Linked DNA regions of Larkinella insperata. The protein of the gene in region 2 interacts with the protein of the main gene of each other region in a pairwise test. Links are inferred from orthologs where the notes say so. Each region holds a gene or a part of one and is shown on either strand. Other genes may lie near its edges. The genes, in order: uvrB and uvrA.

What was found.
Region 1: the proteins of uvrA (region 2) and uvrB interact in binary tests that used the Escherichia coli proteins (3 or more experiments, as listed by UniProt). The link is inferred for Larkinella insperata from one-to-one orthologs.

What each region holds. Positions count from the first base shown.
Region 1 is NZ_CP110973.1:1,791,594-1,806,794, forward strand. The notes cover bases 5,477-8,451. They hold uvrB (excinuclease ABC subunit UvrB), read right to left. Parts: upstream 7,991-8,451; coding sequence 5,963-7,990; downstream 5,477-5,962. Other genes in these bases: prfA (peptide chain release factor 1), read left to right, coding at 5,477-5,912; OQ371_RS07305 (hypothetical protein), read left to right, coding at 8,148-8,408. Outside these bases: OQ371_RS07270 (5-formyltetrahydrofolate cyclo-ligase), read right to left, coding at 1-455; bacillithiol biosynthesis cysteine-adding enzyme BshC, read right to left, coding at 460-2,019; OQ371_RS07280 (PadR family transcriptional regulator), read right to left, coding at 2,149-2,475; OQ371_RS07285 (Gfo/Idh/MocA family protein), read right to left, coding at 2,628-3,977; OQ371_RS07290 (hypothetical protein), read right to left, coding at 4,076-4,666; more of prfA, read left to right, coding at 4,839-5,476; OQ371_RS07310 (M61 family metallopeptidase), read right to left, coding at 8,462-9,925; rpmH (50S ribosomal protein L34), read left to right, coding at 10,050-10,217; rnpA (ribonuclease P protein component), read left to right, coding at 10,301-10,726; OQ371_RS07325 (S41 family peptidase), read left to right, coding at 10,814-12,475; tRNA (adenosine(37)-N6)-threonylcarbamoyltransferase complex dimerization subunit type 1 TsaB, read left to right, coding at 12,551-13,243; OQ371_RS07335 (DUF2480 family protein), read left to right, coding at 13,293-13,808; OQ371_RS07340 (hypothetical protein), read right to left, coding at 13,809-14,594; rnhB (ribonuclease HII), read right to left, coding at 14,671-15,201. UniProt on the Escherichia coli protein: The UvrABC repair system catalyzes the recognition and processing of DNA lesions. A damage recognition complex composed of 2 UvrA and 2 UvrB subunits scans DNA for abnormalities.
Region 2 is NZ_CP110973.1:1,270,250-1,285,964, reverse strand. What follows is about bases 7,980-11,468. They hold uvrA (excinuclease ABC subunit UvrA), read right to left. Parts: upstream 11,075-11,468; coding sequence 8,180-11,074; downstream 7,980-8,179. Other genes in these bases: OQ371_RS05145 (ferredoxin--NADP reductase), read right to left, coding at 11,183-11,468; OQ371_RS05155 (glutamate-5-semialdehyde dehydrogenase), read left to right, coding at 7,980-8,017. Outside these bases: OQ371_RS05190 (AMP-binding protein), read right to left, coding at 1-136; argC (N-acetyl-gamma-glutamyl-phosphate reductase), read right to left, coding at 213-1,196; OQ371_RS05180 (glycosyltransferase family 4 protein), read right to left, coding at 1,193-2,452; OQ371_RS05175 (argininosuccinate synthase), read right to left, coding at 2,531-3,736; OQ371_RS05170 (GNAT family N-acetyltransferase), read right to left, coding at 3,927-4,631; aat (leucyl/phenylalanyl-tRNA--protein transferase), read left to right, coding at 4,994-5,626; proB (glutamate 5-kinase), read left to right, coding at 5,723-6,751; more of OQ371_RS05155, read left to right, coding at 6,767-7,979; more of OQ371_RS05145, read right to left, coding at 11,469-12,262; OQ371_RS05140 (hypothetical protein), read left to right, coding at 12,400-14,328; OQ371_RS05135 (glucosamine-6-phosphate deaminase), read right to left, coding at 14,325-15,050; OQ371_RS05130 (sterol desaturase family protein), read left to right, coding at 15,227-15,715. UniProt on the Escherichia coli protein: The UvrABC repair system catalyzes the recognition and processing of DNA lesions. UvrA is an ATPase and a DNA-binding protein. A damage recognition complex composed of 2 UvrA and 2 UvrB subunits scans DNA for abnormalities.

The DNA.
Region 1 (15,201 bases), 520 kb from region 2 along the record:
AACCGGTCGTAGAAACCGCCCCCGTAACCCACACGGTTGCCGGTCTGGTCGAAGGCCAGCAACGGCACCAGAACCAGATCGAATGAGGAAGGATGGATAAGGGATGATGGATTGAGGGCAGGCTCAGGAATCCCGTAGCGGCTTTTTGTAAACTCGGTGGTGGGTGTGATGGGGTAATGCTCCAGCGTTCCGGCAGCTTGATCGGTCACGGGCGCGGCTACCTGAATTGGCGGAAAATCCTGCCAAAGCTTTCGAATGATCAGCCAGGTATCCACTTCCTGCTGACGCTCAATGGGCAGAAACGAGCTGATCACCGAAACCGCTCTTTGCCAGTGATTACCCTGCAAGACCGCGAAAAACAGGTCTGTAAGGGCTTCGCAACGGTTTTGCCAATCGGTCTTCAGCAATGCCCGGCGCTTCCGGCGGAACTCGTCCCGCAACTCGGCTTTGGTCATGCGTTTAGTCTTTCAACACCAGCATCTGGTAGTCCAGCGGGTCAAAAACCGTCAGTACTTTCTGGACAAACTGCGGGTCATTGAGCTGGAAATTGAGGTAATTTTCGGTGCGTTCCTGAACACCGCCGTTCGGAAACAACTTGTTTTTCAGGGTCATTAGCTGATTGAGGGTTGTTTCGTAGTTGCGTTCCTCGGTTCGCTTGAGCCGTTTCTCCAGGTGGTCAATGGTGTGCATCAACCGGGCCTGTTCGGCCAGTACGGCTCCTTCCAGCGATTTGTCCACCTTCACGGATTTGTTCAGGATTTCCGCAAAACACTGCTGCAGGCAGGCTTTCTGCTCGGAAAGATCCAGGGAGTTTTCGCTGATCCGCTCGATGTACGACCGGCGTAGCTTCACATCATCCCAGAACAATTCTTCGGGTAAAACGCCCAGCTTTTCCATTTTTTTGGCGCTGGCCGGGTTGACGTACAGGGCAAAATTGCGGGGCATCAGCAACGGGAACGGAATCTGAAAATGGTCAAAAATTCCTTTTAGTTGCAGCCAGTACGGCACTTCCGACGGTCCGCCGATATACGCCAGATTGGGCAGAATCACTTCCTGATAAACCGGCCGCAGCACCACGTTGGGGCTGAACCGTTCGGGGTGCTCATCGACCAGCGTTAGTATTTCCTCCTGCGAAAACCGCAGATCGGTATTTAAAACCTGATAAGAAACCGTTTCATCGTCCGCCGTTTCCCGCACAATCCGTTCGCGCAGTTGGTCGTTCAGGTAAAACAGATTGATTTCGCGGGGCGTAATCTGCGTTTTGTAGCCCAACGCTTCGAGTTGCCCGCTGGTTTCGGTCACCATTCCGCTGGTCGGCTGATGGAGCAGCTCGTCTTTGATGATCGGGGCAAAAAGCCGTTTCAGGTCCGCATCGTCAGCGTCCAGGCAAATCAGCCCTTCTTTCCCCAGCAGCTCGTTGACATACCAGCGCACAGCATCGGAAAGCGTATCGTGTTTCAGGTAAGCTTCTTCAAACAGAAACAGCTTCTCCGGCATCTGTTCGAAGATTTCTTTCAATTCTTTCGGGTTCATGCGCCCAACGGCCCCGCGCTGCTCCGTTTCCCAGGTGTAGCTTTTCCCAAACAGCGTAAAGTGATTGATCTCCGCGAAATCATGATCTTCAGAAGCCAGCCAGTAGATCGGCACAAACCGGTATTCGGGATACGTTTCGTTCAGCTTTTTGGCCAAGTTTACCGTCGTAATCCATTTGTAGATCACGTAGAGCGGCCCCGTAAAAATATTCAGTTGGTGGCCCGTGGTCACCGTAAAGGTGTTCGGCTGCGCCAGAACGGAAAAGTCCGGTTTGTCAGAAATGTTCTGGTACTGCCGTTCCAGCACCTCCACCAGCGTCCGGCGTTTTGCCTCATCGAATGACCGATTTTTAGCCTGCTCCGCAAACGCTTCCAGCGTCGGAAAGCGGTCGTAATAAGGTTGAAGAGCTTCTTTCTGAGAAATATAATCGAGGAATAGCGTCGAAAACTGGCCGGTAGCGGTTAGCGGAAGGTACTGACAGTCCATGAAAACAGGATTTTTGACTGTCAACACAGAATTTTCAGTCTAGGTTCGGACGAGTCGGCCGGATTACAGGAATGGCCGTAAACTTTTATGTGGCCCGCCCACATAAAGCGTTGCAAAAGCTCTTTAGAATCAAGCCAGGCCGGTTTTTGGAATTTGATTCCAGAGGTGATTTCGGGTGGTATGAATTTCTTCCAACGCCCGGGTTCCGCCCACGGTTACGGTAAAAAACCGCTTCCGCCGACCTCCGCGCTCAGCCGTGGCCCCACCCATTTTGGAGTTCAGGTACCCTTTTTCTTCGAGCCGTTGCAGCGTGGCATGAATCGCACTCAGGCTAACCGTCCGACCCGTTTGCTTTTCAATCGCTTCGAGGATGGCAACCCCGTAAGCTTGCCCGTTGAGCATGGCGACGGTCAGCAGCACGAGCTCTTCAAATTCACCGAGGTATGGACGATTCATATTTGTTTAGGCTTTGTAAAACAAATATAAACCGTTTCAGTCAGATCGAAGAACCGTTAACAAAATATAAAGCTTCCGCCAAATAACCCCACCGGAGTTAACTCTGGATCACCCCGGTGGGGTTGTGGGGTTCGTAGTGTGTATGGGTCCGATTACATCACCCAGCCCTGGCGGTATTCGCGCTTCAGGTATTGGTTCAGTTCGGGCGCGTTGGTGAACTGCATGTTTTTGGTGTCCCAGTTCAGTTTGGTTCCCTGTTTGTAGAGGGCCACAATGCCCAGCAGCATGGACTCGCAGAGCGGACCGGCGTATTCGAATGGCGAGACGGCTTTTCCGTTGCCTTTGCAGGCTTCGGCCCAGTTGCGTTCGTGGCTTATGCCCACGCGCGGAATCGTCTGGGCCGGGCGTTTGTAAGAATCCATTTTTTCCTTGGGCAGCAGCCGGGGTTTGGAGCCGTAGGTTTCGTGAAAAAGTTTTCCCTTGGTGCCGATATACAGCACGCCACCGCCTTTCGGGACGGGTTCGTCGCCAAATTCCAGCGGTTTGGGCGGCAGAATCCCCCCATCGTACCAGGTCATGACGAGCGGCTTTTTCTTGTCTTTGGTTTCAAACTCGTACGTAACCATCGACGCCATCGGGTAACTCTGCTTGTTAAACGGCGTCGAGGAAGCTTCCACACTAATCGGCGGGTTCAGCCCCAGCGCCCAATATGGGTGATCGACCAGGTGAGCGCCCATATCGCCCAGCGCCCCGGCGCCATAATCGACCCAGCCACGCCACTTGAACGGAGTATACGCCGAGTGGTAAGGCCGGTGCGGGGAAGGACCCAGAAATAGTTCCCAATCCAGCGTCGAAGGAACCTCTTCGGCTTCTTTCGGCACATCCATACCCTGCGGCCAGATAGGGCGGTTGGTCCAGACGTGTACTTCCTGCACTTTCCCAATGGCGCCGTCGGCAATCCACTCGTTGATGAGCCGGGCATCGTCGTTTGAGTGCCCCTGATTCCCCATCTGGGTGACTACTTTCGGATTTTCCTTCGCCAGCCGGGCCAGTTCGCGGGATTCCCAAACCGTAACCGTCAGCGGTTTTTGTACGTAAACGTGTTTCCCGAGCTTCATGGCGGCCGACGCAATCACGCCGTGCAGGTGGTCGGGTGTGGCAATCACCAGGCCATCAATGTCTTTTTGAGCCTCCAGCATCTTGCGGTAATCTTTGTACCGCTTGGCATTCGGGTACTTTTCAAAAACCGGCCCGGCGTATTTTTCGTCCACGTCGCAGAGGGCGACGATGTTTTCGGTTGGGGCCAGCGCGTTGAGGTTGCTTTTGCCCATTCCGCCGATGCCGACACCGGCCACGTTCAGTTTATCAGACGGGGCGATGTAGCCTTTACCGCCTAAAACATGCCGGGGCAGGATGGTCACTCCGGCCAGCGCCAGCGACGAGGCTTTGACAAACCTCCGGCGGCTAAGCGGCTGATCTGCTTTGTTTTCCAGGTTACTCATAGTAAAATACGACGTTAGTTAAGGGATGGAATCTGATTGCATCAAATGTACACAATCCATACTCTTATAGTACTGCAGCGTCGTATTTTCGTACTAGTTCAGCGGGCCAGCTCCTGGAGCTTCTTCGGGTTGATTCGCCGGATAATCTCGCGTTTCTCGAAAACCACCCGCCAGATCACAAAAGGCAGAGCGGCATCGTCCGTACAGGTTGTACAGATCGGATCGTTCGTTGCGACGGGCGAATTGTAGACAAAAAGGGTGTCGTTTACTTTCTGAATGTTATCCGTTTGCTCCATCTTATTCAGGGCGTTGTATCGGTAGGCCAGCAACAACTCCCGTTCCTTGGTATTCAGGGCCGGGTTGGCGGTATCTTTCGCGCTGAGCAGATCAATCGTAACGGCGTATTGTTTTTCCAGCTTCTCAACGGCCGGAATCCCCTCCAGCGTGCAGCGTGACTGATCCCCTACCTTTTTAGCCAGTTCAGCGGTCAGGGCTTTTCGGGAAGTCTGCACGAGGGCTTTCCCCCATTCGTCGACAGTGGCGGTCAGTTGGGCATCCGTAACGCGTTTGATCTTGCGGTCGTTCATTTCCAGGGCCAGCTCTTTCGAGCTCTGGTTCTGATCGAGGCCGCAGGAATACAAAAATGTTACTGGAAGAAGAAGTGCGAAAAGGGAAAAGATGCGGTTCATTGCGAGGAACTTAGTGAAGTAAATTCTTGTCATCTATCTGGATAACGTTGCGGTGCGTCGTTTCGTTGACAAATGTAAGACGGAACTGTTGACTGACCGAATTTTCGTAGATTTGTCTTAAAATACGAACGGACGCGATTGCTCATCGTTTGTCCTGAATCTATACCAAACCATGATTGACCAATTAGAAGCCATAAAGGAGCGGTTTGAGGAAGTTTCTCAGCAGATTATGATGCCCGAAATCGTTTCGGATCAGAAGAAATACACGAAGCTGAGCAAGGAATACAAAGACCTCGACAAAATCGTCAAGCAGTATCAGCACTACAAAAAGCTGTTGCAGGATATCGACGGCGCCAAGGAACTGCTGGCGACCGAACGCGACGAAGACCTGCGCGAACTGGCCAAAGCGGAACTCGACGAATTGCAGCCGCAACGGGAACCGATGGAAGACGTTTTGAAAGAAATGCTCATTCCGAAAGACCCCAACGACAGCAAAAACGTTATTCTTGAAGTCCGGGCCGGAACCGGGGGCGACGAAGCATCCATCTTTGCCGGCGATATGTTCCGGATGTACCAGCGTCTGTGCGACCGCATGGGCTGGCGGATGTCGCTGATGGACTACACGGAAGGCACATCGGGCGGTTACAAAGAAATTATTGTTCAGATCGAGGGCGAAGACGTCTATGGCAAGCTGAAATTCGAGTCCGGTGTTCACCGCGTGCAGCGCGTTCCGGCCACCGAATCGCAGGGCCGTATTCACACCTCAGCGGCCAGCGTGGCGGTCTTGCCCGAAGCCGAGGAAGTGGACGTTCAGATCAACATGAACGACATCCGGAAAGATACCTTCTGTTCGTCGGGCGCGGGTGGACAGTCGGTCAACACGACGTACTCGGCCGTTCGGCTGACGCACATCCCGACGGGCCTCGTTGTGCAGTGCCAGGATGAGCGCTCGCAGTTGAAAAACTTCGATAAAGCCCTGACGGTATTGCGGTCGCGGATCTACGAAATTGAGTTGCAGAAACACAACGACGAGATCAGCTCACAACGCAAATCGATGGTGGGCAGCGGTGACCGTTCCGACAAAATCCGGACGTACAATTACCCGCAGAGCCGCGTCACCGACCACCGCATCGGTCTGACGGTCTACAACCTGCCGTCGGTGATGGATGGTAACATTGATGATTTCATTGACCAGCTCCGCATTGCCGAAAACGCCGAACGCATGAAAGAAGCCGCCGTGGCTTAAAAACGATTCCCGGCCGAAAGCCGCACGGCTTTCGGCCGGGAGAAACCACCTTATACCTGAGCTGTTTTCAGACGATCGCGCAACTGAAACAGTTCGTCCCGCAATCGAGCCGCTTCAAGGAAATCCAGTTCCTTAGCGGCTTTTTCCATTTTGGCCTGCGTTTCCTTGATCACCTGCTCCAGGTCGTTTTTACCCATATACTGCACCACGGGGTCGGCCGCAATCTGGATTTCATCCGGTTCAATGTAAAACTGCTTGGCGGCCGGACGCGAATCCGCCACTTTGGTTTGCTCCAGAATGGCTTCCCGGGATTTCAGTACCGTTTTGGGCGTAATACCGTGTTCGAGGTTGTAGGCCATCTGGATTTCCCGCCGTCGGTTGGTTTCGCTAATGGCTTTTTCCATCGAACCCGTAATGCGGTCGGCATACATCAACACCTTGCCGTTGGCGTTCCGGGCGGCCCGGCCAATGGTCTGAATCAGCGAACGAATGTCACGCAGGAACCCTTCTTTGTCGGCGTCCATAATGGCTACAAGTGATACTTCCGGCAAATCAAGCCCCTCGCGCAGCAGGTTCACGCCCACCAATACGTCAAAAACGCCCAGCCGCAGTTCTCGCAGGATTTCGACGCGATCCAGTGTTTTTACTTCCGAGTGGATGTAGCGGCCTTTGATGCCCACCCGCTCCAGGTACTTGCTTAGTTCTTCGGCCATCCGCTTGGTCAGCGTCGTTACCAGAACTCGTTCGCCTTTTTTGACCCGGCTGTCGATTTCTTCGAGAAGATCGTCGATCTGGTTCAAACTCGGTCGCACCTGAATTTCGGGATCGAGCAGCCCCGTCGGACGAATCAACTGTTCGACCACGACGCCTTCGCTCCGGCGCAGTTCATAATCGGCGGGTGTGGCGCTGACGTAAACCGTCTGCGGGGTCAATTCCTCAAACTCCTGGAACGTAAGCGGCCGGTTGTCCAGCGCCGACGGCAACCGAAAACCGTAGTCTACCAGCGCTTCCTTGCGGGAGCGGTCACCGCCCCACATCGCCCGGATTTGCGGCATTGTCACGTGGCTTTCGTCCACCACCGTCAGGAAATCATCCGGAAAATAATCGAGCAGACAGAACGGCCGTTGCCCCGGCATCCGGCGGTCGAAATACCGCGAATAGTTCTCAATACCGGAGCAGTAGCCTAATTCGCGCATCATCTCGATGTCAAACTCGGTGCGTTCCTTAATCCGCTCGGCTTCCTGATGGCGAAACTCCGATTCAAAATACCGTATTTGAGCCACCATGTCGTTTTGAATTTCGCCAATGGCCATGTTCAGCGTATCGCGGCCAGTAACGAAAAGGTTGGCCGGGAAGATCGCAATCATCCGGTCGTCGGCAATCTTCTTGCCCGAAGCCGGGTCGATGCGCTGAATGGCTTCCACTTCATCACCGAAGAAAATAATCCGGTAGGCAAAGTCGGCGTAACCGGGAAAAATATCGACTGTATCGCCTTTGACGCGGAACGTACCCCGCGTAAACTCCACCTCCGTCCGGCTGTACAGGATCTCGACGAGTTTGAAAAGGAACTGGTTGCGGCTGATGGTTTCGCCCACGCCCAGCCGCACGATGCTTTTCTGGTATTCCGTGGGGTTTCCGGCACCGTAAATGCAGGACACCGACGCAATGACCACAATATCCCGCCGACCACTCATCAGGGCCGACACCGCAGCCAGCCGCAGTTTGTCGATCTCTTCGTTGATGGCCAAATCTTTTTCAATGTACGTATTGGTCGTCGCGATGAACGCTTCGGGCTGGTAGTAGTCGTAGTACGAAATAAAATAGTGAACGGCGTTTTCGGGAAAAAACTGCTTGAACTCGCCGTAGAGCTGGGCCGCCAGCGTTTTGTTGTGGCTCAGTACGAGGGTTGGGCGGTTGAGCTGGGCGATGACGTTGGCCACGGTGAAGGTTTTTCCACTTCCCGTAACCCCCAGTAGCACCTGCGCCGGCTCGCCTTCCTGAAGGCCATTGACCAGCTTTTCAATGGCTTGTGGCTGGTCGCCAGTCGGTTTAAATTCTGAAGTCAGCTTGAAATTCATAACAAGCTAAGATACGAAAAAATAAGAACGGAAACAAGATCGGTTTTAAAGATAACGACGCGCCGACCCATTTGTTAGCACCCGCCCCAATCCGTCGTTTTCCTGAACAACTTGTCTGCCTGTCAGTTATTTTACCAGTTACTCAACGTCATTGATTATGAAAAACAACCTGAAAAACGGAAGCCGGAGCCTGACCGCGGGGCTAGGAGTTCTGCTGACCGTATTTATTTTAAGCTGTAATTCCAAGACCGAAAATACCGGATCTACTTCGGACTCGGCCGCGGCCGCTACCGATACGAGCATTATGGGTATCCAGGGCGATACCACAACCAATACGCTCGAAGGCCCACAGGCGCGACCCAGTGACACCGCTGCGGGACAGACTCTCCCGGAAATGCGCGCCACCAAGAAAGAATAAGGAGTGCTTCATCAACGCTGACAACGCCGGATTGGCTGTCAATTTCGGTGTTGTCAGCGCTGATTAGTCAGCCAGCGAAAGCGGTCTTCAAGTCCTTCAGAACCGTCAATCTGCACGAGAAAAACCGCGGGTGCACTCCCTTGATCCGCAGCGTCGGACTCCAGGCTCAGGCCAACAAAAGCCAGGTATTCGTTCAGCAGCGATTCGAGCGGTTCGTTGCCGAAGATGCACCGATCAAAATACCAGTCGAGCGGTTCGCCAGCGACTTCTTCCGCAACAGCCCGGTAATCGTCGAGCGTGTAACCGATGAATGGCTTTCCGAACCGTTCCCACATTAGCCGCATCACATCGTCGAGCGATCGGGCGTGGTTCCGCTTCCGGCGGATGTGTAAATCCAGAATCAAGGCAACGGTCGCTCCTTTGTTGTAGACCGAAACTTTACGATTAGGCACCCCTTTGTCATACCCATCGAGCCACAAATCCCAGGAGGATTCGGTCAGTGACTGAAAAGCCCGGCCGTTGGCTTCGAAATGCCGCTTCAGCAACACCTGGAGTTCTTTCAGGTAAGCCGCATCGTCGAAAACATTCGACCGCCGGAGCATCACATCCCCGTAATAGGTGGTCACGCCCTCGGCCACAAAGCAGGTCGTGAAGTAATTCTCTTTTGTGAAATCGTAGGGTAGCAACTCCGCCGGGCGAATCCGGATCACGTTCCAGGCGTGGAACAGCTCGTGCGACGAAACCCCCAGCAAATCCGTGTATAAACCTTCGCCTTCGTCATTTGGCCCCAGCACCAGCATCGTTGAGTTGCGGTGTTCGACCCCGTGGTAGAAGGGAGTCGTCAGAATCAGGGTTAAAAAATGGTAGTCTTTTTCCGGAAACTCGCCAAAGAGTTGGACCTGCACTTCCGAAAACCGCTGAAAATCGCGTTTGATGCGCTCCCAGTCGGGTCTGATAGCACCGTTGATCCAGATATGGAAAGCCGTCTCTCCGACTTTGTACTCCGCATGTTGCAATTCCGGCGAAGCGATCAGCGGGCAGTCGACCAGTTCGTAAAAATCCGTTGCACTCAGGAGGTTGGGGGCGGTTGGTTTTAGTCCGCAGGCAATTTCCCAGGTATCCGGAATGACCAGTTCGAGTGTGCAGGGTTCGTGCAAACGGTCATCGGCGTACAAGCAAAGATTGACCGGATTGATGTACAGCAGCCGGTCGTCGGCAAAGCTCGTTCCGGCGTTAACGGTATTGCTATAATACGTGTAGCGGGCCACCAGTTCGGAAGCGCCTTCGGTCTGCACCCGCCAGCGGTCTTTGGTTATTTTTTCGAACGAGAGCGGATTACCGTTCTGGTCAAAGATTTCAAAACGTTGAATATTTTTGGCAAAATTCTGCAGTTCATAACGTCCGGGGCGCCAGGCGGGGAGTTGCAGCTCGACGGTCGGTGACGAAACACCCGTCAGGAAAAACTCAATCTCGATAGTCCGGGACGAAGGATTGCTGGAAGAAATACGATAGTGCATACCGGCGAATATAACCCCTTGTTGATGAAAACACTAAATATCGTCAGCAAAGTTGCTTCATTTCGAAACATTCCCTACCTTTGCAGACTCATTTGAAAAACAGGCATCCAAGATATACTAAGTCATGAAAAGAACGTTTCAACCTTCGAACCGTAAGCGCCGGAACAAGCACGGTTTCCGCGAGCGCATGGCATCTGCCAATGGCCGCCGAGTGCTGGCCGCCCGTCGCAAAAAAGGACGTCATCAACTGACGGTTTCGGACGAGAAAAAAGGCGACCGGTTTAAAATCTAACTCGTTTAAAGTTTAGGGTTTAAAGTTTAAGGTTCGATACAGTAACCGTAAACCTTAAACTTTGGACTTGAGCTTTAAGCGACATGAAGCAAACGTTCAAGAAATCCGAACGGCTTTGCAGTAAAAAAACCATCGGACAATTGTTTCAGAAAGGTAGTGCGACCACGCGGACGTTCTACCTTTTTCCATTTCGGCTCCTCTACATGAACGACCCCAACCGGAGCCTTCCAGCCGGGGATGATCCAACTGGGGGCCCTCCAGCCCGGGTTGATCTCCTGCCCGCCATTCTGATTTCGGTTTCCAGCCGGAATTTCAAAAAAGCCGTTGACCGCAACCTCATCCGCCGGCGCGTTCGCGAAGCCTATCGCAAAAATAAGGCGCTGCTGTTCGGCACGACCGAGAAACCAAAGCAGCCCCCGTCTTATATTGTTTTTTTATATACCGCCCGCGAGAAAATTTCGTTTGAAGAAATAGAAAAAAGTATGAAATTAGCTTTAGCGCGGATATAGACAAAAGAGGTGAGATCGTAGACAAAAGATGAACTACGGTTTGCGGGGTCTTTTTTCTCTTGTCTTGCGTCTTTAATCTATAGAATTATGTTTACGCGCAAACGTCTGACCGTCGCCCTGGGCGCGACCCTCCTGGCAGGAAGCCTTGGTTTTTACTCGTTCCGCAACGACGACCGGTTCTTTGAAATCGCGCGTAACCTGGATATTTACGCAACGCTGTTCAAGGAATTGAATCTGTATTACGTGGACGAGCTAAACCCGAACCGCATGGTGAAGTCCAGCATCGACGCCATGCTGAAATCGCTGGACCCGTATACTAACTTTTTCGCCGAAGACGAAATTGAGGATTACATGACGATGACCACCGGGCGCTACAACGGCATTGGTGCGTTAATTGGTTCGCGGCAGGGACGCAGCATCGTCATGATGATTTACGAGGGCACACCGGCCGAGAAATCCGGCCTGCGGATTGGCGACGAAATCGTCAAAATCGACGGAGTCGATATCAAAACCCGGCGCGAATCAGATTCCGACAAGCTGCTGCGCGGGCAGACGAATACGGCGGTGAAGTTGACGGTGAAACGGTTTGGAAACAATTCACCCATTGATCTGAACGTGACGCGCGACGTGGTAAAAATGACCAATGTGCCTTATTACGGCATGATCACCGGCGACGTAGGCTACATCGATCTGAAAGATTTTACCGGAACGGCTTCGCGCGAGGTGCGAAACGCCTTTACGGAACTGAAGGGCAAAGGCATGAAAAAGCTGGTGCTGGACGTACGCGAAAACCCGGGCGGCTTGCTGAACATGGCCATCGACATTGCCAACATCTGGCTGCCGCGCGATTCGGAGATTGTAACCACCAAAGGTAAAGTAACCGAATGGAACAAAACGTATACGGCTTTGAACCCGCCCCTCGACCTGGAAATTCCGATTGTGGTGCTGACCAACAGCCGGAGTGCCTCAGCCGCCGAGATCGTTTCCGGGGTTATTCAGGATTATGACCGGGGTGTTCTGGTGGGGCAGCTCACCTACGGCAAGGGACTGGTGCAGACGACCCGGGAGCTATCCTACAACACGAAACTGAAAATTACGACGGCTAAATATTACATTCCGAGTGGCCGTTGCATCCAGGCCATCGACTACAGCCACCGCAACCCCGACGGCAGCGTGGGCAAAATTCCCGATTCGCTGAAAACTGCGTTTAAAACCAAAGCCGGGCGCCCGGTTTACGACGGCGGTGGCGTAACCCCCGACGTTCCGGTAGAAGCCGTGGCACCCGCGCCGATTGCGCTTAGCCTGACAAACAAAGGGTTTGTTTTCGATTATGCCGTCAAGTACCACCACGATCATCCGACGATTAAGCCCGCCCGGGAATTTCACCTGACCGACGCGGAATATCAGGAATTTGTAAACTGGCTGAAGGATAAAGAATACGACTATACCACACAGGTTGAGAAGGATCTGGGTACGCTGGAAGCTTCGGCAAAGAAAGAAAAATCTTTTAACCAGATTCAGGATCAGCTTAAGGCTCTGCGGACGAAGCTTTCGCACAGCAAAGATGTTGATCTGGCAACGTTCAAAGGGGAGCTAAAAACCCTGCTCGAACAGGAAATTGTGGCTCATTATTACCTCCAGAAAGGCATGAAAGAAGCTTCGTTCTCGACCGATCCGGAAATTAAAGCCGCCCTCGACCTGTTCAGCGACATGAACCGGTATCAGTCTATTTTAAAAGGAAAACAGTAGCTTTATAGTGATGCGTTATGAATGATGAATTAGTATGTTACTCTTTTCATCATCCATGACGCATCATTCATTTCCATGTCCCTCATTCTCTCCATTGATACCTCCACAACCGTTTGTTCAGTAGCCTTGCACCGCGGTGGGGCGCTGGCGGCCTGTTACGAACTTTTTACGGAAAAATCCTCGTCGGGGATGCTGACGACGCTCATTCAGCATACCGTGCAGCACAGCGGTCATCAGCTGTCGGAGCTGGATGCCGTTGCCGTTGCGAAAGGACCGGGTTCGTATACCGGGTTACGGATTGGCGTTTCCACGGCCAAAGGGTTGTGCTTTGCGCTCGATAAACCCCTGCTGGCGATCGATACGCTTAAAGCGATGGTTTGGCAGATAAACGGTTTTTACCCGGGCTCTTACGCCCTCTGCCCCATGCTCGACGCCCGGCGAATGGAAGTCTATTGCGCCGTTTACGATCCCGAAGGCCGGGTGATTCAGCCGACGTCGGCGCAAATCATCGATGAATACGCGTTTGCCGATCGGCTGGCTCAACAGCCCGTCGTGTTTTTTGGGAACGGAGCTGCCAAGTGCCGGACCGTTTTATCCCACCAGCCCAACGCTGTTTTCCCGGCACAAATTGTTCATCCGTCGGCCAAAACCGTGGGGCAACTGGCGGCTCTTGCCTACGAACAGGCGCAGTTTGAAGATGTCGCCAACTTCGAACCGTACTATCTAAAGGATTTTGTGGGAACCAAGCCGAAGAAATTGGTTGTTTAGCAAGCATACTTACGGGTAAAATCCGTGTTTACATTTGGGCTTTGGTATTATGGAAACGGAAGAGATTGTTAATCGAGTGACCAAAAGTGGTCTGGTAACGCTGGATCTGGAAGATTACTACCACACCGGCGAACGGGTTGTCTACGATCTGAAAGACAATCTGTTCATGGGCATGATTTTAAAGGAAAAAGACTTCCGCGACTTCCTGAAAGCCCACGACTGGAGCCAGTACGACGGCAAGAATGTGGCCGTCACCTGCTCGGAGGACGCCATCATACCGACCTGGGCCTACATGCTACTGACCATTTACCTGGAACCGCACGCCCATACCGTTGTTTTTGGTTCGCTCCAGGATTTGGAAGAAAAACTCTATTTCGACGCCATCAACCGGATCAATATCGAAGACTTCCGCGACAGCCGCGTGGTTGTCAAAGGGTGTAGCAAAGTGGCGGTACCGACGGCGGCTTACGTCGAAATTACCCGGCGGCTGCGGCCCGTTGCCCAAAGCATCATGTTCGGCGAACCCTGCAGTACCGTGCCCCTGTACAAGCGCCCCAAACAGTAATTACCTGTTGTAGATAAATTCTTCTTTCCGACCATCGGGGTAAATCATCCGGACCGGATAACCGTCGGATCGGTATTCGTAACGGAAACGCGTCTCTTCCTGAACGCCCGTGGTTTGGTCAACTGCCTTCATCCCAACAATATTATTGGAGCTCATAAACCAGCTAATTTCGGCATCAACCCGAATCGGTTTGTAAGGGTTTGGGGCAGTATCGTATTCATACGTTGTCATATCCCCCGTAGCCTGAATTAGGTTGCCCCGGTTGTCGTAGGTAAAGTCCGCCGATGAAATAAACTTGTTATTTGCGTCGTACCTGTCTTGCCGAGTGATTCGTTTTTGAGCATCATATGCGAATCGGCTGGAAGACCGAAAATCGAACTTTTCGTTGTTAATCGTATAATATTTACGCTCCCGGATGGTCGTATCGGCATTGTAAACGGTTTCGCTGTAGGAATATAATTTCAGCGGCAGGTCCGAAACATAGGTGGATGACCAGGGAGGATTGGTGTAATGTTGCTCAACCCGGAGTGTATTGGCAGCAACCCAGCGAAAAACCAGTTTACTGTACAGCTTACCATCGGACCTGTTGCTCACAATTTCCTGAATGCGGTTATGCTGATCATACACATAGTGCGTGGATTCAACGGCCGTGGGTTTGGCTGGACTCCCGTAATAATCGTGTCGGATCAGGCGAATGGATTGGCCACGCGCCAGAACGGCATCATCATTCCGGCGGTCGCAGGCCGTAACCGCCACCAGCAGCAATAGAAATAAGACAGCTCTCATAAAAGTCTGAAGGCAAGGAATATAAGAACAAGATACCGGTATCTGGTAAAGCGTTGTAATCCCTCACAAAAAATCTTTACACTAACCGAAAACTCCGCCGGTGCCACCGGCACGGCCCAAACTCCTGAATGGCCCGGCGGTGAAACGGCGTTGGATACCCGACGTTCTGCGCCCAGCCGTAGTGCGGAAATTCCAGCGATAGCTTTTCCATGAGTTCATCCCGGTACGTTTTGGCCAGCACCGACGCGGCCGCAATGGACAGAAATTTGGTATCACCTTTAACAATGCAGGTGTGCGGAATCAGGGGGTAATTCACAAACCGGTTGCCATCCACCAGCAAATGCTCCGGTTTAATACCGTCTGCCTGGTTCATGATGGCGTCCAGCGCCCGGTGCATCGCCAGAAAACTAGCCTTCAGAATGTTAATCTGATCGATTTCTTCATTCGATACTTCCGCCACGGCCCAGGCCAGGGCGTCGCGCTGCAATTCCGCCCGCAACCTTTCGCGCTGAACCCGACTCAGTTGTTTCGAGTCGGTCAGCACCGGATGAACGTAATCTTTGGGCAAAATTACCGCAGCCGCCACCACCGGACCGGCCAGGCAACC
Region 2 (15,715 bases):
GATCGGCAAATTGCTGGCAGCCTTCGTCGATCAACTCGACCAACGAAGTGTAGGCATCGGGATCGATGTCGGCCGGTACACCTTCGGGGTAATACTTTAGCCAGGGATACGGTTTTGCTGTCGACAAGTCGTTCATGGGTTCGGAATGTTTTTTGTAAAAATAAAACAAATCTTGAAACGGCCATACCTATGCCGCCGGGCTACCCGTACCGTTAGAACGCAACGGCTTTTAACCGAAGCCCGGTATCTTCGGGCAAACCAAACAGCAGATTCATGTTCTGAACGGCATGACCCGAAGCGCCCTTCGTCAGGTTATCAATAATGCTGGTGATCAACAACTGGCCGTCGTGCTTTTCTAAGTGCAGCAAGCATTTGTTCGTGTTGACAACCTGCTTGACATCCACCGGCGCGTCGCTCAGGTGCGTAAACGGATGTTCGGCGTAATAAGCTGCGTAGAGCTGACGGGCTTCTTCCAGGCTCCCGGCATAGGGCGTATGAACATTCGCCATAATGCCCCGGGTGAAGTCGCCCCGGTACGGGACGAAATGGATGGCCTGCTCGAAGCCTGATTGAAGTTTCGTTATGCTCTGGCGAATTTCCGTCAGGTGCTGGTGGGTAAAGGCTTTGTAAACCGAAACGTTGTTGTTCCGCCAGGTGAAATGCGTGGTGGGGCTTAACGCCTGGCCCGCGCCCGTCGAGCCGGTAATGGCGCTAACCTGAACCGCATCGCCGAGCAGTCCGGCCTGCGCCAGTGGCAGCAACGCCAGTTGAATGCTGGTGGCAAAACAGCCGGGATTGGCAATTTTGGTGGCCGACTGGATGCGTTCGCGTTGTAATTCGGGCAAACCGTACACAAAGCCGTTTGATTCATCGCGGAAATCGGTGCTGAGATCGATCACTTTTAAAGTGTCCGGAATGGGGTTTTCGGCCAGAAATTTGGCCGATTCACCGTGGCCGGAGCACAGAAAAATCACGGAAAGGCCCTCCTGGTTAACCAGTTCACGGGTATCGTCTCCCGAAAATTTCAACTCCGTATCCCCCAGCAAATCCGTGTGGGTGCTGTAGACGGGCTTGCCCGCCTGGCTTTTGCTGTGAACGAAAGCAATGTGGGCGTTGGGGTGATTGAGGAGGATCCGGAGCAGTTCGCCCCCGGTATAGCCCGCTCCGCCGATGATGCCAATATTGATTGTATTCATAGAGTTTGATAGAGCCTGATGTGCTCATTGACAAAACGTTCCCACGAGAACAATTGTGCCCTTTGCAGGGCTCTCGCGGTTAAATCTTTCCGTAAATCCGACGACCGAACCACCGTCAGAATGGCCTGGGCCAGCGCGTCAGCATCGGTAGGGGAAACCTGAATGGCCGCGTCGCCGACCACTTCGGGCAGGGAGGACACATTCGAGGTAATCACCGGCAAACCGCACTGCATGGCTTCCAGTGGGGGCAGGCCAAAGCCTTCAAACAGCGACGGATACACAAACGCCAGCGCCCCGGAGTAGATAGCTGCCAGGTCTTCGTCGGGTACAAAACCGGTGAAAACCAGCCGGGACCGAACGCGTTCAGTTTTCACCAGTTCACCCAGGACCTGATCCATTTTCCAGCCTTTCGTACCCACCAAAACCAGTTTTATCTCATTCGGCAGTTCACCACGTTCGGCCAGTTGAACAAAGCAGCGAATGAGGTGATCGAGGTTTTTGCGGGGTTCGAGCGTGGCCAGCGTGAGCAGGTACGGTTCGTGGCCCAGACCGAACCGCTGCTGAGTAGCTTTGATTTGGGCGGTATCGGTTACCGGATGAAACAACTCCGGCGATGCGGCCAGGTGAATCGGGGTTACGCGTGCGGGGTCAAAGCCGGTATACTGGCAAAAGTCTGTTTTGGTAGCCTGCGAAACCGTGACAACCTGAGCATCTGCGGGCAGCCTTTCGATGGCATTTCGGACCGCACGTTCACCCGCCGGAAACCATTCCGGATGATGAATCGGGATCAGGTCGTGCACCGTCAGCACCTTGCGGATGTGCGGCATTCGGCCAATGTCGTCGGGTATGGCAAAAAAGGGCGAATGATAAATAGCGCCCCGGGGCAGCCGATCGGCCGAAAACCGGGCTTGCTCAGTAGCCAGGGCTTTGTGGCTGCGGTAGAAAAGTTGCCGGATGACTTTCGACGGAAGGCTCTGGGGTGAAAACGGATTGAGCAGCGCGTTTTCCAGTTTGGCCCAGCGTTGTTCCCCGGGTGGATTGACCAGCGGGGGAGCCTGTTTTCCGAAGGTTTCGCGGGCATACCGTAATGTTTCGGCCCGGTGGGTGGGGGCCGCCAGCGAAAGCTGTACCCGGTCTGATGCCAGCAAGCCTTTGATGAGTTGTTCGGCTACGCGACTCACGCCCGTTTTGGCCTGACGGTGGTAAAACCCAATACCCGGAAGACTGGCGTCGATAATTACGTTCAACGGCTTCAAGAATTATGAACGATGGGTTGTGAATGATGAACTATTGGATCTTTCCCCGCTAATTCATCATTCATAACCCGTCGTTCATCATTGATTATTGGCTTCTTTAACTTTCTCGTAGATCATGACCTGATTCGACATGACTTTCGAGAAACCGCGCACGTCGTCGCCGGTCCAGGCGTTGTTCATTTCGCCGTAGCTGCCGAAGGTCGACGACATCAGGTCAAACGGCGATTCGATGCCCAGCACCTGGAAGCGGTAGGGAGCCAGCATAACGTGGACTTTGCCCGTAACGTGAGTCTGCGTGTCGGTCAGGAACGTTTCGATATTCCGCATGACGGGGTCCAGAAATTGGCCTTCGTGGAGCATGGTGCCGTACCAGTTTGCCATCTGGTCTTTCCAATACTGTTGCCACTTGGTCAGCACGTGTTTTTCGATGGCGTGGTGAGCTTTCAGAATAATCAGCGGGGCAGGGGCTTCGAAGCCAACCCGGCCTTTGATGCCGATGATGGTGTCGCCCACGTGAATATCGCGCCCGATGCCGAACGGTCCGGCTAGCTCGGTCAGTTGCTGAATTGCCTGAATCGGGTCACCGACGGGTTGGTCGCCGATGCCCTGCAACTCGCCTTTATCAAAGTGCAGCGTAATCTGTTCCGGTTCGGTTTTGGTCACCTGGGTCGGCCAGGCCGATTCGGGCAGGAAACCGCCGGATGTCAGCGTTTCGCGGCCACCAACCGAGGTGCCCCACAAGCCTTTGTTGATGGAATAAGCGGCTTTGTGCCACTCCTGCTCCACGCCTTTTGATTTCAGGTAATCAATTTCGGCTTCACGCGAGAGCCGCAAGTCGCGGATGGGCGTGATAATCTCGGCGTCGGGCGCAATGATTCGGAAAGCCATGTCAAACCGGACCTGGTCGTTGCCCGCGCCAGTGCTACCGTGGGCAATGGCATTGGCGCCGATGCTCCGGGCGTATTCGGCCACGGCGATGGCCTGGAAAATCCGCTCGGCGCTAACACTCAGCGGATAGGTGTTGTTTTTCAGAACGTTGCCATAGACCAGGTATTTCAGACATTGCTGGTAGTAATCGTTGGTTTTGGCGATGGTGGCGTGGTTTTTAACACCCAGCGAATACGCCCGCTCTTCGATGGCTTTCAGGTCAGCCTCCGAAAAACCGCCTGTATCGACCAGCACGGAATGAATTTCATACCCCAGATCTTCCGACAGGTATTTCACACAAAACGAGGTGTCGAGACCTCCACTAAACGCAAGAACTACTTTTTTTTGTTGCGACATCACGGTGAACTATGGAACGGATGGAAAAAAGTTGCGGAGGGCCGTCGGCGCGGAGCTTGGGTTTCTTTGCCCCTATTCCCCGTGCCCCTTTGCTCCATGATTTCGATAAGTAAGGCACAAAACTAAAAAATCCCTTCCAGCCAACCGCCGAAAGGGACTTAAAATCACGTGAATACAGGAAATGACTTTGTCACCCGACGGTTTCCAGCTCACGCTCGGGCTTCCTCGTCCGGGGACGATCCTGAAAACGCATCAGAATACGCTGTTTGATGCGCATCCAGCGCTCATAGAGTTTCGATTCTTTCAGAAAATTCCAGTTTTCTTTTACCTCTGTCTTTTTGTGCTGCTCCGGATCGTACAGCATTCCCGTGCACAGACAGTGCTTCCGGTTGGTCCGGGTCAGAATGTCGTAATTGACACAGCTCGAACAGCCTTTCCAGAACGCATCGTCAGCGGGCAGTTCGTTGAGGGTTACGGGTTCGTAGCCCAAATCAGAGTTTATTTTCATGACGGCCAGGCTCGTCGTCAGACCGATGATCTTGGCGTCGGGGTATTTTCTGCGTGAGAGCTTGAAGGCTTCGTTTTTAATGCGGGTTGCAATACCGCTTTTCCGGTGTTCTGGGTGCACAATCAGCCCCGAATTTGCCACAAACTTTCCGTGCTCCCAGGTTTCGATGTAACAAAATCCAACCCACTCGCCCTCTTTCGTGGTGGCGACAATGGCTTTTCCTTCCAGCATCTTTTCCATCAGGTAGAGGGGTGAGCGCTTGGCAATCCCCGTACCCCGAGCCTTGGCGCTTTGCTCCATTTCCTTGCAGATCGTTTCGGCGAGTTGAAGATGGTTTTCATCCGCGACCTGAACAAGGTAAGTATCGTTGTTTACTTCAGAAGTCATCGTGAATTGATCGAATGAATGAACCCATGACCGGCAGTAAACCGGCAGGATTTGAGATCAAAAAGTTTGTTGAAAATTGAAATTAGAATGGGCTGAACCGCAGGGGCGGATGCTCACCGCGTAGGCAAGCAAAGTGATCGGGTCCTTTCGGACCTGAACCGAAATGGCGTTGTGTGGTAGAAAGTCGGTATATAGACAGGTGTTGCCATTTTTGTGATTACCCAAAAGCGCGACAATGATAAATGAATAGTTTCGATTGTGCAATATGATAACGAAAATATTGAGTAAACGTTCATTGATTTGATCATTTTTTACCAATCGATAATTTCATACATTTGTTATACGAACTTTCCGCATCCTGTATGTACCGTCTGTCCTCTGATGACCTGATTTATGGTTACATAAACGGAATCTTTCCGATGGCCGACACGGACAATACGCTTTACTGGTATTCGCCCGACCCCCGCGCCATAATTCCTCTAGATACCTACCGCCCCGCCAAATCCCTGCGCCCAATACTAAACAAAAAAACGTTTGAAGTTCGGGTAGATTCTGATTTTGAGCAAGTTATGCGGGCGTGCGCGTTGCCTCGTTCCGAACACGACGGGACCTGGATCTCCGAAGAAATCATCGAAGCCTACGTCGATTTGCACCAGATGGGCATGGCCCACAGCGTAGAAATCTACCTCGAAAACAAGCTGGTCGGTGGCTTGTATGGGGTTGCACTGGGCGCCGTTTTTTTTGGTGAATCGATGTTTTACCGGGTTCCGAATGCGTCGAAAGTCGCGTTTCACCACTTGATCGAAATCTTGCGAAAACAATATTTTGAGCTTCTGGACACCCAGTTCATCAACGACAACGTCCGGCGGTTTGGCGCCATCGAGATCCCGCGCACGGAATACATGAAGCTGCTGAAGCAAGGCCTGCAAAAGAAAGCCCACTTTGCCGACGCCGTCCTGGAGCCTTCGTTTCGAAATCAACCGGATTTAGGCTAAATTCCTCTAAATCCGTAGTCTTTCGTATTTTCGCACCTCCTTTTACTTCATCGCGGACGGAATACATCGGTTCATGTTTTTTATTTCCATTCAAACGTGTCAGTCTTAGTCATTAAATTCGGTACGGCATCAATTACCATGCCGGACGGTTCGCTGAACGAAGCCGTAATTGCCGACATTGCCCGGCAGGTTGCCGAACTGCGTCACTCGTACCACATCTTGCTGGTATCGTCCGGAGCCGTGGGAGCCGGAAAGGGGTTGATCCAGGGATACCGGGGCGACATCGCTCAGCGAAAAGCCGCTGCGGCCGTGGGCAACCTGCTCCTGCTGAATGTGTACAACCGTTATTTTTCGCAATACGACATTCCGGTTGCCCAAACGCTCTGCGAACGCCATCACTTTGCCGATCGGCAGCAGTTTCTGCAACTGAAAGAAACCGTGCAGGAGCTTTGGAAAAACGGCATCATCCCCATCGCTAACGAAAACGACGTGGTCAGCGACCGCGAGCTGAAGTTTTCCGACAACGACGAACTAGCCACGCTCATGGCCGTTGGCTTCGGCGCATCGACGCTGATGCTCTGTACGTCGGTGGGCGGTTTGCTGGACGAAGAGGGGCACATCATCCCCACGGTCAACCAGGTGGACGAGGCTGTTTTTGGCATCGTCCGGGATGAGAAATCGGCCCTGGGGCTGGGCGGTATGGCTTCCAAACTGACCTTCGCCAAACTGGCCACCCGTATGGGCATCCGCGTTGCTATTTTTGGGCTTAAACAACCCGACGGTATTTTACGGGCGTTGCGGGGTGAAACCGGCACGGCCTTTGCGCCCCAGGTGGGCTCGCCCTCGGCGCGGCAACGCTGGCTCGGCAGCGGCAGCCTGACGGCGGGGATTCTGCGGATTGATGCCGGGGCCGTTCGGGCCCTGACCCGGCGGAACAGTTTGCTGGCCGTTGGCGTTCGGGCAGTAGAGGGCGATTTTGCTGCGGGTGAGGTGGTTGAGATTTGCGACGAAGCCGGTTCGGCGGTGGCCGTTGCCCGCGCCCGTTTGTCGTCGGCCCATTTAGTAACGCAACTGAACCAGCAGAATGTTGAGGTGGCAAATGCCAATGATATTGTACTTTTGTAAAAACACCGTATTGTCATGAATACAGTAACTCCTCTTCTTCAGGAAACGAAGTCGGCATCGGCTTCGGTCCGGCGCCTGTCGTCCGAGCAGAAAACCGCTTTGCTCGATCGATTGGCGGACGTGGTTTTGGAAAACACAACGGCTATTCTGGCGGAAAACCAGAAAGACCTGGATGCCATGCCGGATAACGATCCGAAAAAGGACCGGCTGTTGCTGAATGAAAAACGGATTGCTGATTTGGCCGAAAGCCTGCGTACGGTGGCCCAACTGCCCGATCCGAATGGCGAGGTGTTGCTGGAACGAACCATTGAACAGGGGCTTCAACTCCGGAAGCTGGCCGTTCCGCTGGGCGTCGTAGGCGTTATCTACGAATCGCGGCCCAATGTGACGCTTGATGTGGCTTCGCTCTGCCTGCGGTCGGGCAACGCCTGTGTGCTGAAAGGCGGCAAGGAAGCGCATCATTCCAACCTGGCGTTGGTGGGCTTAATTCATCGGGTGCTGGCCGAATTTGACCTGCCCGCAGCCACCGTTGCGCTGATGCCGCCCGACCGGGCTGTAGTCAACGAACTGCTGACGGCCACGCGGTACATCGACATCATTATTCCGCGCGGATCGGATTCCCTGATTCAGTACGTACGGCAAAACTCCCTGGTGCCGACCATTGAAACCGGCGCGGGCGTTTGCCATACCTACGTGGAGCAGACGGCCGATCTGGAAAAAGCCCGCGACATCGTAATTAACGCGAAGGTATCGCGCCCCTCGGTTTGCAATTCGCTGGACGGTATTCTGGTCGACCGGGCCGTTGCGGCCGAGTTTTTACCGATGCTGGTCGACGGGTTTACGAAATGGAACGTGGAGGTTTTTGCGGACGAAGAAGCGTTCGAGATTTTATCGGCCGTTGCGTATCCGGCGCTTCAGCGGGCGCAGTTGAGCGATTTTGGGCGGGAGTTTCTGGACTATAAGTGCGCCGTTAAAGTGGTTGGTGGTCTGGATGAAGCCCTGTCGCACATTCAGACGTATTCATCCCGCCACTCGGAATCCATTATTTCCCGGGATTCGGCGCTTGTCGACCGTTTTCTGGGGGAAGTGGACGCGGCTGCCGTGTACGCCAATGCTTCCACCCGTTTCACCGACGGCGGGGTGTTTGGTCTGGGGGCCGAAATCGGGATTTCAACCCAAAAACTGCACGCCCGTGGCCCGTTTGCGCTGGAAAAGCTGGTGACTGAAAAATGGGTTGTGGTTGGCGACGGACAGGTGCGCTGGTAATCAGCAGTTTGGTAGCGATCAAAAATCGATTCCGCAGAAGGTGAGTCAGACGGTTTCTCGCCAATTCGAAAGCTTCTCATCTGCCAATAAGAAAGGCTCCCGGCGGTTGGCGATTCAGCAAAATTTTATGCTGAATCGCCAACCGCCGGGAGCCAAACTGTTTTAACGGTTTCCGTCCGCGGCTAATTCCAGAGCCAGAAACTTGCCGGTGTAGCTTCCTTTGGCTTTCGCAACTTTCTCCGGCGTGCCTTCTGCAATGATCTGACCGCCTTTATTACCGCCTTCGGGTCCCAGGTCAATAACGTGGTCCGAAACCTTGATGACATCCAGGTTGTGTTCAATGATCAACACCGTGTTGCCTTTGTCGGCCAGTTTATTCAGAACATTCAGCAGGTACGAAATATCCTGAAAATGCAGTCCGGTGGTGGGCTCATCGAGGATGTAGAGGGTCTTGCCGGTATCTTTCTTCGAGAGTTCTTCCGCCAGCTTCACCCGCTGCGCTTCCCCGCCCGAGAGCGTCGTCGCGTGTTGACCGAGCGTAATGTAGCCCAGCCCCACGTCGTTCAGCGTCTGGACTTTACGGAGAATCTTCGGCTGGCTGGTGAAAAACTCGAGCGATTGTTCAACGGTCATGTCTAGCACGTCGGCGATGGATTTGCCTTTGAAACGAACCTCCAGCGTTTCGCGGTTGAAGCGTTTGCCCTTGCAGGTTTCGCACATGACGTGCACGTCCGGCAAAAACTCCATTTCAATTTTCTTCATCCCGGCTCCTTCGCATTCCTCGCAGCGGCCCCCTTTGACGTTGAACGAAAACCGCCCCGGTTTGTAGCCCCGAATTTTGGCTTCCGGGAGTTCCGCAAACAGGGTGCGAATCTCGGAGAACATGCCGGTATACGTTGCCGGGTTCGAACGGGGAGTGCGGCCAATCGGCGACTGGTCTACCTCAATCACTTTGTCCAGGTGCTCAAGCCCTTCCACCGCCTTGAACGCCAGTGCTTCGCGCTTCGACTTGTAAAAATGCTTGTTCAGGATGGGAAACAACGTCTCGTGAATCAGCGACGATTTGCCACTGCCCGACACGCCGGTAATGCAAATCATTTGCCCCAACGGTAACTTCAACGTTACATTCTTGAGGTTGTGGCCGGTTGCTCCTTTAATAATTAGCTGACCGCCGTTACCTTTCCGGCGTTCTTTCGGTACCTCGATGGCCCGGCGACCACTCAAGTAAGCCGCCGTGGTGCTGCCGTTTTGCAAAAACTGCTCCGGTGTTCCGGCGCCAACGACCTGCCCGCCGTGTCGACCGGCTCCCGGACCAATGTCCAGAATAAAGTCCGACTCCAGCATCATGTCTTTGTCGTGCTCAACCACCAGCACCGTATTGCCCAGGTCGCGCAGGTTTTTCAGCGAATCGATCAGCTTCACGTTATCGCGTTGGTGCAGTCCAATGCTGGGTTCGTCCATGATGTACAGAACGCCAACGAGTTGGGTGCCAATCTGCGTCGCCAGCCGGATCCGTTGTGCTTCCCCGCCGGAAAGCGTCCGCAGCGGGCGGTCGAGCATGAGGTAATCCAGGCCAATATCGAGCAGAAAGCCGATCCGTTTGCGGATTTCTTTCAGAATTTCCTTGGCAATCACGTTCTGGCGATCCGACAGGCGGCTTTCCAGATCCGTCATCCAGGCGGACAGTTCGGTAATGTCCATCCGGGCCAGCTCGGAGATGTTTTTGTTGTCGATCCGGAAGTACAGCGATTCCTTTTTCAACCGGGCGCCGTTGCACTCCGGGCAGGTTTTCACCACCGTAAAATCCTTCAGCCACTCCTGAATTTTGTCGGAGCGCCCGCCCGTATCCGCCGTTTCCTGCTGGCGTTTGAGGAAGGTAATGACGCCCTCGAATTTGAAATTATAATAGTCCTGCCCCGGAAACTTCTTCGACGGCATGGTGGATTCGTCCTCGGTTCCGTAGAGCAGCGCGTGCAGCAGATCGGGCGGGTATTTTTCAACCGGCGTCGTCAGGCTGAGCTTGTATTTTTTCAGGATAACCTCAATCTCCCGGAAAAACCAGAGTTCGCGGTATTCGCCCAGCGGAGCAATGGCCCCCCGGCTGATGCTCAACGATTTATCCGGAATGACCGATTCTTCCGTAATTTCTTCAATGACTCCCAGGCCGTTACAAACCGGGCAGGAACCGTAGGGCGAGTTAAACGAAAACGTGTTGGGTGACGGTTCGTCGTAGCTAATGCCGGATTCGGGGTCCATCAGGTTTTGGGAGAAATACGTCAGCTCGTTTTTCTCATCAAGAATCTGCATGGCGCCCTTCCCCTGCTTCAATGCCGTCTGCACGGATTGACTTAAACGATACCGGTCTTCCGGCTTGGGAACAATTCGGTCAATCACAATTTCAACATCGTGGACCTTATACCGGTCGAGCTGCATCTTCGGCGCAATATCCTGCACGACGCCGTCGACGCGCACTTTGGTATAACCCAGCTTGGCAATCTGCACGAACAACTCGCGGTAGTGACCTTTCCGGCCTTTCACGATCGGCGCCAGCAGCGTCAGTTTCTTGTTGGCGTAGTGGGTCAGAATCGTATCAATGATCTGATCCTGGGATTGACGCTCCATTTTTCGGCCCGTCACGTACGAGAACGCTTCTCCGGCGCGGGCGTACAACAGCCGCAGAAAGTCGTAAATCTCGGTGGTCGTGCCGACCGTCGAGCGGGGGTTCTTGGACGTAGTTTTCTGCTCAATGGAGATCACCGGACTCAGGCCGTTGATTTTATCCACATCGGGCCGTTCCATGTTGCCGATGAACGAGCGGGCGTAGGCCGAAAAGCTTTCCATGTACCGGCGCTGTCCTTCGGCATAAATCGTATCAAATGCCAGCGACGATTTGCCGCTGCCGCTAATTCCCGTCACCACCACCAGTTTATTGCGGGGAATGGTAACGTCAATATTTTTCAGGTTGTGTTCACGGGCGCCTAATACCTCAATCTGCTCGTAGCCCGTCAGTTCAATGTCGGTAAGCCCGGTGTTGCGGGCGGTGTTGTTTTCTGTCACGTTGTGAAAGCCTTATTCTAAATTCTAACAGAAAATAAAGTGATGAAGTTTCGGGGAGGCCAAACTAAAACAGACCCACGGTTTGGGCGGCAGCGAATGGGATGTCGGTTAGATATCCAGAATCAGTCCCTCCGAAGCCGGATACCCCGTACAGGTCAGTATCCAGCCATTTCGCAGGTCCCGCTCCGTCAGCACGTCGTTGATCGTCATGTGCACGTCGCCCGATCGTACGCGGCCTGCGCAACTCGAACACCGTCCACCTTTGCAGCTATACGGCAACGGAACGCCGTGGTCAAGAGCCGCCTGCAGAATGGATTTATAGGCCGGAACATCAATATCATATTCCGTCCCGCGAAACCGCAACAGGATGCGGTGGTCTCTGGCGAGTTCGGGCGGGGGCGTCCGGGTAACGGGTTCGATAACAAAGTTTTCTTTTTTGATCGCATCAAGCCGGATACCGGCGTATACGAGCGTCACCTGCACCATCCGCATGAAGGCAAACGGCCCGCACACGTACCATTGCGCCCTGGAACGCTCAAAGCGCAGCAGATCCGGGAGCATGTTTTCAAGCAGCCAGTTGTTTAGCCGCCCCCGCCGGATGTTGCCCGCCTTCTGCCAGTCGTCCGACGGCTGGCTAAGCAAGTGAATCAGTTGAAACCGTTCGGCGTGTTCGTTGTGCAGGGCTTCAAGCTGTCGGTAAAAAATGATATTCTGTTCATCGGTGTTGGCGTAGAGCAGCGTAATATGGCTTTGGGGCTCGTCGCGCAGGGCCTGTTTCAAAATGCCGTACAGCGGAACAATCCCGCTGCCGGCGCCGATCAGGACAATATCCCGTTGTTCGTCGGGAGCGGTATCCAGCGTAAACCGTCCGGCGGGCGGTAAACTGGTCAGGGTGTCGCCCACCGCCAGGTGATCGAGCAGGTAGCGGGAGATTTCGCCGTTTTCGACCCGTTTGATGGTCAGGCTGAGCGGTTCAGAAGCCACGCCCGGCGATGCGTCGCCCGGCGTTGAACTCAGGGAATAGGAACGGCGAACTTCGTGACCGAGGTGTTTAAACAATAACGTCAGAAACTGCCCCGCCCGGTACGGAACCACTCGGCCGTCGGTAGGATGCAGAATAAGCGTTTTCGTATCGCGTGTTTCCCGAATTATTTCGGACACCTGAAGCTGGATCAATTCCTCGTTCATGCGGGCTGATTAACTTTGTACTAGGTCTGCTAACTTTCCGTTATAGTTAACGATCTTTGTAGGTAAAAACTGGTCGTGCAAAGTTCGTCAACTCCAGTGGAAAGAGCATTACGTTTTGAAATTGAAACCCCGGTTGCATGAATAAGTTTACGGTATTGGGTGTCATTTTAGGGATTGTGGGCGTCATAAGCCTTGGAGGCCCGGGCGTTGGTCTGCGAACCGCGCGGTCCGGCTTCAGGCTGGATACGCTGATTGAAATCCGCAAAGATACCTTGATCGAAAAATACCTTAGAGATAGCGCCTACAAGGCCATGTTTCAGCGGGATACCACGTTTCGGGTGGATTCGGCGGCCCTGCGCGCCCAGGCTGACAGCCATAAAGTAGCGCTGCCGGAAGTGCTGACGGGCGATTTGAACGGGCTGGCGATTTGCGCCGGATCGCCCGTGTCGGTGCCCTACAGCTCGTCGGGAGGACGGTTTTCGCCGGATAACCAATTTGTCCTGCAACTGGTCGATGCGGCCGGGAAAGCCACCAATCTAAGCCAGCCTGCCAAAGCCGGACCGTTTGGAAACGGAACGCTCACGGGCGTTATTCCGGTCAATACCGCAGCTGGTAGCCGGTATAGCCTGCGGGTGGCTTCCACCAATCCCGTTGTTAACGGAACGGCGCAACCACTGCGCATTCTGCCCGCACCCACCGCCCGGATTGAGTTGCCCGACGGCAGCAATGCGGTTACCGTCATGCCGGGCCAACCGGCCACCTTCCGCGTCGCCCTGAGTGGTCACGGTCCGTGGTCGTTCATGCTGTCGGACGGGACGAAGGTGCAGAACACGATGACGACGCCGTACGAAGTGACCGTAACGCCCGATAAACCCACCACCTACAAAGTGGTAAACGTCAGCGGTCCGTGCGGAAGCGGAACGGTTGCGGGCGAAATCATCGTCAATGTCAACGAAAACCCCAACCCGGAGATTGCCCTCAAAGCACCGAGTGGCGGGTTCCGGGTTTGTACCGGCACGCCGTTTCAGGTGGCATTTACGGCGACCGGAAAGTATCAGGCGGGCAACGGATTTGTGGTGCAACTGGCCGACTCAACCAACAACTGGACCACCATTTCCAACTCCGGCACGGCCAGTCCGCTGGTGGCGCGGCTGCCGTACGGTATTTCGCCCAAAGGAGCCTATAAAATTCGCGTAGCGGCCACGCTGCCGTCCATCAACAGCAACGCCGAAAATCTGGCCGTAGCAGCTCAGGCCGTTGCGGTGCTGCGCAACGATACCATTCGCATCGACGAAGGGAAAACCGCCGAACTGACCGTTGATTTCGGTGGGGGAGGGCCGTGGTTCGTTCTGCTGTCGGACGGTACCTATGAAAATAACATCGTGAAAAGCCCGCACACGATCCGGGTAACCCCGAACAACCCGACGCCCTACGCCATCACCTCGGCGGGCGGGGCCTGCGGGGTAGGCGAATACAGCGGTCGCGCCTTTGTGAAGGTAAACATCCCGCCATCGACCATCGCGACCGGCAACCTGTCGGCCCGCACGATTTGCCACGGATCGGAGATTATTGTGCCCTTTACGACCGGCGGACGGTTTTACGCCAACAACAAGTACATCGTGCAGGTGGCCGACACGAGCGGCCGGTTTACCAGCCTGGCTACGACCTACAAAGACGGTGTGCTGAAGGCGGTGATCAACCCGGCGTACCTGAAAGACACGCTCAATACCGTGCGGCTGCGGGTCACCTCGACGAGTCCGGCGGTGGCGGGGTCCGAAACCACCATCAAAGTCTTGGCCCCGAATGTGAGCCAGGCCATCGTTGCGGGGGAAGGCACCATCCGTCCCGGCCAGACCTCCAAGGTACGGGTTGCGTTCAAAAACGGTCTGCCCCCCTGGTCGTTCGTCCTATCCGACGGCAGCAAAGTGAACGGAACGTTTTTGAACCCCTACGTGCTGACGGTTGCTCCGACGAGTTCAACCGAATACACGATCACGTCGCTAAGCAGTTCCTGCGGAGCGGGCATCGCGGTTGGCAAAGCACTGGTGACGGTGGAAGCGAATTAAGCCAGGTCACCAGCCGCATCTTGGTCGACCCAGACAAAACCGTTCGGGTGCGTTTGCAGGATGCTGGCCGGGAAATCTTCCGTCACTGGACCATTCAGAGCGGCTTTGATGACGGGCGCTTTTTTGCTGCCGCTGGCGATCAGAATGGCTTCACGGGCGTCCATCAGTTGTTGCAAACCCGTGGTCAGGCCCAGCGTCAGGGGCGTTGGCTCGTTGAAATACTTCTGACCGACAGAGATGGTCGTTTCGGCCAGTTCAGAAACGTGGGCTTTCAGGGTAAACGGCGTTCCGGGTTCGTTCAGGGCGATGTGACCGTTCAGGCCAACCCCCACCAGGATCAGATCAAAACCGCCCCGCTCGTCCACAAACTGGTTCATCTGTTCACATTCGGCTTCCAGATCAGCGGCTTTGGCGTCGAACATACGGTATTGTTCCGGGCCAATGTTCAACGGCCCGAAGAGTTCGCGCTGGAGGTAGTTTGAGCAACTTCCTTCGCTTTCCGGCCCTAGTCCAACCCACTCGTCCAGCCCTACGAAGGTACAGCGGTCCACGCTGGTTTTTCCGTCTTTTACCAGTTGAACCAGTGCACGGTAGGTGCCAACGGGGGTATCGCCGGATGCGGCACAAATCAGGGCGTCGGGCTTGCGGTTTAAGAGGTCGGCAATGTGCTGGGCGGTGTGTTGGGAAAGGGCTTTGTAGTCGGCGAAAGTCTGGAAGTTCATGGTCAGGATTTAAGTTCGGCACTAAAATACACGGAAGCCGCGGAGTTCTCCGCGAAAAAGCCCAAATCTATTTTACGATTTAATTTACCGTTTCCCGACGGTTCTGTTTGTTGTCTTTCGGTTGATTATTTAGTAATTTTCATAGAGGAAGTGGGATACTAAAGCGAAAACGGCTTATGGAATGGTTGATTCAGTATTTTGAAACGATTCCGTCGTCGCACCGCAGCCTGATCCTGGTGGGCGGCATTGCATTTTTCTGGCTGATTGAAAGCGCCCTTCCGCTCTTTCACTTTGGCAAGGCCGATGCGGATTACCGAAAAGCCGGGCACGCGGGCATCAACATCTTTTTCACGCTGACGACCATCGCCGTCAATTTTGTGCTGGCTTTTATGCTGCTCAAAACGAGCGATTTTGTCGTGCACCAGCAGATTGGCGTACTGCAATGGCTGAATATGCCGATCTGGGCGCAGCTTGTTGTCGGGTTGCTGCTGCTGGATTTGATCGGAGCGTGGACCATTCACTGGCTGCAGCACCACGTTAAATGGATGTGGCGGTTTCATCTCATCCACCACACCGACGCCTACGTGGACACGACCACTGCCAACCGCCACCATCCCGGCGAAAGCATTTTCCGGTTTGGATTCACCACGCTGGCGGTGCTCATC